Regions from separate parts of the Vibrio toranzoniae genome, predicted to be linked through region 2. Evidence: riboswitches for the same ligand, from Rfam matches in the RefSeq annotation. Region 2 holds a riboswitch; the other holds the start of a gene.
The links. Region 2 has a riboswitch for lysine ahead of lysC (lysine-sensitive aspartokinase 3). Riboswitches for the same ligand answer to the same signal wherever they lie in the genome.

Region 1 (3,430 bases), 1.5 Mb from region 2:
ATTTACGCATACTTAATCGGCTCTTAGGTTGTTTGCTGACTTGTATCCACACTAACTAAGCTGACATCCTTTTTCAACTATTAATTTTAACTTTTTTCACTAAATTTCAAATTCATTCAGCAGGCACAAAAAAGGGAAACCATAGTCTCCCTTTTCATTATTAGATCAAGTGCAGATTAGCTTTTGCACTTCGCCATTTTACTACGAGAGAAATAAGCTAATACAAAACACACAAAAACAAATGCTAGAGATGCAGAGCTAAATGCAATAGCAATCGATGCAGTCATACCTAGGGTGATAAAACCGATACACGACACGAGTGCCACAGACAACGCGTAAGGAAGCTGAGTTGCGACGTGATCAATATGGTTACAACGAGCCCCTGTCGAAGAAAGAATCGTTGTATCTGAGATAGGAGAACAATGGTCACCAAATACAGAACCAGCCAGAACCGCACTGAGCATCGGCAGAATTAGCGCGATATCAGATGCTGCAGACATATCACCCGCGATAGGTAACATGATACCGAACGTACCCCAAGAGGTACCTGTTGAGAATGCCATCAGGCCAGCAAGAAGAAACAAGATAACAGGTAGCCAGTGGTAGTCGATGTTGCCCGTCGCTAGAGATGATAAGTACGAACCTGTTTTCATGTCGCCGATTACAGAACCTATTGTCCATGCAAACACAAGAATTAAGATAGCGCCAAACATTGAGCTTGCACCAATCCACATCGTTCTTGCGATGTCAGACATCGATAGCTTCTGCTTGAACACGGTTGCTAACGCAAACAACAAGCCAATAATACCACCATAAACAAGAGACTTACCTACATCAGTGTTTTCGAATGCACCTAGGAGGTTGAATGCTTGGCCATCAGCAGCCAGCGCTTGGCCGCCTGTGTACAGCATTGCGGCAACGGTCGCTACAATTAACGATACGATTGGCATCACTAGATCAGATACAGAACCATTATCGCTCTCTTTAATATCTAGCTCTTCGTTTAGATCGTGAGCTTGCTTTTGATCGTTGTCTCCGTCAAAACCGCGGCCTTGAGATGCTTCAATTTCATGTTCACGCATTTTACCTACGTCTAAGCCGAACCATGCAACGGCAAACACCATAAGAAGTGCAAATACCGCATAGAAGTTCATTGGAATAAGACGAACGTAAGCACCCAGCGCAGAATACTCTGTCACACCGTGTGTTACTAAGATGCCACCAATAATAGTAATGATGTACGCACCCCAGCTAGAAGCTGGCATGATCACACACATTGGAGCCGCAGTAGAATCGAGAATATAAGCAAGCTTAGCGCGCGATACGTAGAAACGGTCTGTGACAGGGCGAGAGATAGCACCTACCGCTAAGCTATTGAAGTAATCATCAACAAAGATGAATACACCTAGGAAAGCAGCAAGTAGTTTTGAACCACGTTTGCTCTTAACACGGGATTGAGCCCACTCAGCGAATGCACGAGTACCGCCAGACAGTGTTAACAGTGCAGTTGTCATTCCAAGAATAATTAGGAATGCGATAATGCTCATGTTCCATGTATTAATACCACCATCTTCGATGAAAACTCCTGAAGCTTTGGTAAACACGTAGCTAGCTGCGTTCCCTACTGAATAGTCAGCAAGTAAAATAGCCCCCATAGCGATACCAACACCCAAAGAAACCAATACACGACGGGTAACAATAGCAAGACTTAAAGCCACAAGTGGAGGAAGCAAAGATAAAGGTGATGTTGCGAAATCTATTAAATTCATGATCTTCAAGAACCAGTTTTTTATTTGGCTAGAGATCTACTGCAGATAAACTTGATACGATTTATCAAGCTCATGTTGAACTAAGCGAAAGGGAAGTGAACACTTCACCCAACCCTACAGTAGCGCTCCATAGTTTAAAATTAAGACTATGGCAGTGTTGTACCTATTGAGCACAACCCCAGCAAATTGCTTAGATATACAATTTACTTCGGCAATTACACCTTTCATTCTCGTTCATTGGCATCACCCCAACGATAACTACTCTTCATAATTGCACCTCTACGTGCGATAACATCATTAACCATTGAAACTAGAGTTTAACAATAAATTAACTGAAGCATCGCATCAGGTAGCCGCAATTGTACCCATCAAAAGCAACAATGCAACATATCATTCCGAGAAAAATAGGGTTTTGTTAGTGACGTAATACCAGAAAATAATCAACATAAGGTTGCTGCTCTACAAGTCACATATCTATTTTTAGATACTCTAATGATTATTAGAAATTCAATAGAGGAATGTATCTCTTCATTTTCAACTATTCATCTCACTTTTATATTTAAATAACCTTTACTAGAAATACTATTTGTTTTATTCCTGTGCTCTGTTTATTATTAGCAGGATTATTTGGTTTACCTTGATGGGAAATATCATGTCTGAATTAACAAAAACTTTATTAAATATCCGCAGCCTTCGTGCATTCTCACGTGAATTAACTCTTGAGCAACTTGAAGAAGCGCTAGACAAGCTAACTATTGTTGTACAAGAGCGTCAAGAATCTGAAGCTGAAGAACGTGCTGCTAAAGCAGAACAAGAAGCTAAGCTTTCTGCTATCGCTGAACAAATTGCAAAAGACGGAATTGATGTTGCCGATCTTATTGCAGCTCTTTCTGGTGAAGCAAAATCTAAAACAACTAAAGCTAAACGCGCTCCTCGCCCAGCGAAATACAAATACGTAGACGCAAACGGCAACGAGAAAACTTGGACAGGTCAAGGCCGTACGCCTTCAGCTATCCAAGAGCAACTAGATGCTGGTAAATCCCTAGAAGAGTTTGCAATCTAGCTAAACCTTCAGTGGGTGACTCACCACACACTCAACAATTGAATTAATATTACAGTCGACCAAAGTATTATTTACGGCTTCAATATATTCAGAAATAAAAAAGGCTTCTTTCGAAGCCTTTTTTTATATTTCATTTTTAGCACTAGAAATGAATTTGATAAGTAAAGCGTATTATCTTTCCCAGTAAGCTTCTTCTAGGCTATCTTCTCTTTCAGGAAGACCACGAGATAAACGAGGTGAGTGTTGAACTAACACTTCATAACTAGCACGGTTTGAATATTTACAAACTTGTGAGAAAGAAGAGTACGTCAAGAATGAATGTTGGTGCTTACTTGAATTTGGTACATTTTCTTTATGGTATTTATTTGCCGCCATATCATGTAATAGAGCAGACAACGCCGCATCACCAGCACCATTCGTATTTTTGATCGTTTCTGGGCCACCCATGTAAGGGGCAATATGAGAATAGATCTTAGTCGGGTTCTCACATAAATCTTTATGCGCAGGACGGCTAAATTCAAAACGGTTGAATTCTGCAATTGAACCAGGAAGTAAAGGCAGTGATGTTTCACGCTTTGCTGCATCTTCAGTGTAACCC
Region 2 (3,430 bases):
CACATCCTGATGCTCGATACTTTGCTATTGCACAGATTCAACAGGATCAAGTGGATAGTTATGCCGATCGTAAAGGTTGGGATATGTTAGAAGCTGAGAAGTGGTTAGGTCCAAACATTAATTAGCTTTTAAGCTATGACGAGCTTGAATTCGTCAAGTAAAAAAGAGAAAGGGTTGCTTGGTTGCAACCCTTTTTGTATTCGTGATTTAGTTATTTATCAGTCGATGATAAACGGGCTTTCTACTCAAATAATTCTTGGTGAAGTTTCTGAATCGCTAACTTAGAAACAGACTCATTCAGCAGGAAGCACAGGTTATGAGGGCTTGCACCGTAGCAAATCATACGCAGGTTGAAATCTTCTAGAGTGCCGAATACTTGCTTTGCATAGCCTTTGCTTTCACTCATGTTGTTACCAATAAGAGCAACAAGGCACAGGTCATGCTCAATATCGACAGAACACAGTTCTTCAAGCTCAATACGCGCTGATTCTGGTAATTCAGGAGCACCACCGGATGTGTCTGTTTGATCCAACGTAAGTGAAACACTGATCTCTGATGTGGTGATAAGATCGACGGAGATCTTATGTTTAGCAAGGATCTCGAACACTTTTGCAAGGAAACCGTAAGCATGGAACATGTTAGCGCTACGCAGCGTAACCATGGTTTGGTTGCAGCGTAGGGCAAGTGCTCTGAATAGAGGAGAGCTTTCTACTTGCTGGCGAATCCAAGTTCCACCTAATTCTGGTGCTTTTGAAGAACCGACAAATACTGGAATTTGATGGCGCAGTGCAGGAACGAGAGTCGAAGGGTGCAAGATCTTCGCGCCGAAGTTTGCCATTTCCGATGCTTCACTGAAGCTGATTTCTGGGATAGGAGAGGCCTTAGGAGCAATACGTGGATCGGTAGTATAGATACCCGGAACATCCGTCCAGATTTCTAAGCCAATCGCTTGTACCGACTCGGCAATCAGTGCAGCTGAATAATCACTGCCACCGCGGCCTAGGGTCGTGGTGTTACCTTCGTTATCAGCACCGATAAAGCCTTGGGTAACGACAACTTGTTGCTGGCACAGTGGAATCAATTTCTCTTTTGCCAAAGCGGCAATCTCTTCTAGCTGTGGTTCTGCTTTTCCGAAATCATCATTGGTGCGCATCACTTCTCGAATATCAAAGCGAACCGCAGGTGTTCCGCGCTCGCGAATGATTTGAGCTAGGATGTGTGTCGACATCAGCTCACCACAGGCCACTAGGTGATCAGTCAGCTTAGTACTTGCTTGAAATGATGCCGCTTCAGCAGCGCTAGCAATGTCATCAAGAATACTGTGAACTTCTTTTTCGATGCTGATTGGATCAGCAAGTTGGTCAAGAATAGCATTGTGGATGTCGGCTAATTGCGTCATCAATTCTTGTCGGCGAGCTTTGTCTTGAACTCCGCTTGCGAGTTCCACAAGCAAGTTGGTAACACCAGAACATGCGCTACTTACGACCAGTTTCGTTTTTGAGTTGTTTTCAATAATGGCAGCACAACGGCTCATTGCTTCAAAGTTGGCAACACTTGTTCCACCAAACTTAGCGACATTAAAAGAACCAGCTACATTAGATGCACTCACGATATATCTCCCACGACTTCCTAAAATAAAATTACGGTTGGGTAATCCAACGTCCGATGTTTTTCGAAGAGAGTTTTAGAGCAAAAAGAGAGGAATTATTAGAATAGTAACCTCAGAAGCTCTTCACCATATAGAAATGGCGACAGTTGAAGGGATTCAGCCCACTCAACCGATAATAAAGGTCCTGCATCCTTTTATTATCTCGGCACTGCTCCCCATAAATGTTTTGTATTGGAAATGCGGTTCCACAAAACATCTGCCTGGGCAGTGCTCCTCTTCTGCTAGATAGCCGTTTCATTGAACGTGTTTGCGGTAACAATGTCAATCCGTAACTTGAGATAATTGAAAAATAATTTTAACAATTCTGTGACAGTGGTTTGACCTCAATACTTATGGCTAATTGCTGAGGTTATCGATTTGCTTTAGGGTGGAATGTTCACAACATTAACGTAAGGGATGCACATGTCTAATTTAACACTCACTACTGCTATCGATAGTTTTTATCCACCACACCGAACGTTAATGGGACCAGGTCCTTCTGATATCTCACCTCAAGTACTGCAGGCTCTAAGCCGTCCGACGATTGGTCACCTAGATCCGTTGTTTATTGCGATGATGGATGAGCTTAAACAACTTCTTAAGTATGCATTCCAAACTGAAAATGAATTTACGATTGCCGTTTCTGCACCGGGCAGTGCGGGCATGGAAACCTGTTTTGTTAACTTGATTGAGCCTGGTGAAAAGGTGATTGTTTGCCGGAACGGTGTTTTCGGCGAGCGCATGCGAGAAAATGTTGTACGTTGTGGTGGCGAAGCGATACTTGTTGATGACGAGTGGGGCAAACCCGTCTCGGTGGAAAAGGTAGAAAAGGCATTGGCAGAAAACCCCGATGCTGTTGCTGTCGCATTTGTGCATGCAGAGACCTCTACTGGAGCGTTATCGGATGCTCAAGCTATCTCAGCTATTGCTCGTCAGTTTAATGCTCTGACGATTGTTGATGCAGTAACCTCGTTAGGTGGTGTTCCGTTGTTGGTTGATGAATGGCAGCTTGATGCGGTTTATTCTGGCAGCCAAAAGTGCCTGTCTTGTGTACCGGGACTATCTCCGGTGACTTTCTCTCAGCGTGCGGTTGAGAAAATGAAGGCGCGTCAATCACCAGTACAAAGCTGGTTCCTAGACCAGAGCTTGGTATTAGGTTATTGGAGTGGTGAAGGTAAGCGTAGCTATCATCATACTGCACCTGTAAACAGTCTTTATGCGCTGCATGAGGCTCTTGTACTATTGAAAAATGAAGGCTTAGATAATGCGTGGTCTCGTCACCATGCGATGCATCAAGAGTTGAAAGAGGGTGTTGAAGCATTAGGACTCAAGTTTGTCGTTGATGAAGAGAGCCGCTTGCCGCAACTTAATACACTTTATTTCCCTGAAGGGATTGATGAAGCTAAGGTAAGGACACAGTTGTTGGAAGAATATAATCTTGAGATTGGTGCGGGGCTTGGTTCATTGGCTGGTAAGGCTTGGCGTATTGGTCTGATGGGTTATGGTGCTCGAAAAGAGAACGTCGCCTTATGCTTAAAAGCGCTCCAAGATGTCTTATACCAATCGTAGTAATTAACTGGTCATCCTAGCTTGTTAAAATACTCGATAACATCGTTAGAAATTTTGATTGTAGAATAACTACTTATCGAAAACCTCTGTCTTGTTCTCAAGCTTTTTCCTACGCTATTTATGACCATCTACTTACTGTGATTGGTATTAAAATAACCTTTCTCTATATGGATTAAAAAAGCGCACGATAGAACGTGCGCTTTTTTGTGTGTC

Region 1: linked by a shared signal. The riboswitch ahead of OCU50_RS08945 (Na+/H+ antiporter NhaC family protein) and the one ahead of lysC (lysine-sensitive aspartokinase 3) in region 2 are both predicted to bind lysine.

What each region holds. Positions count from the first base shown of each region.
Region 1 covers NZ_AP025514.1:2,018,917-2,022,346, forward strand. The annotation lists gene OCU50_RS08945 (Na+/H+ antiporter NhaC family protein) at 177-1,769, opposite strand; lysine riboswitch at 1,882-2,059, opposite strand; gene OCU50_RS08950 (H-NS family histone-like protein) at 2,422-2,832, shown strand; gene OCU50_RS08955 (inosine/guanosine kinase) at 3,004-3,430, opposite strand, start outside.
Region 2 covers NZ_AP025514.1:328,399-331,828, forward strand. The annotation lists gene metH (methionine synthase) at 1-125, shown strand, start outside; gene lysC (lysine-sensitive aspartokinase 3) at 242-1,609, opposite strand; lysine riboswitch at 1,718-1,895, opposite strand; gene OCU50_RS01540 (pyridoxal-phosphate-dependent aminotransferase family protein) at 2,072-3,217, shown strand.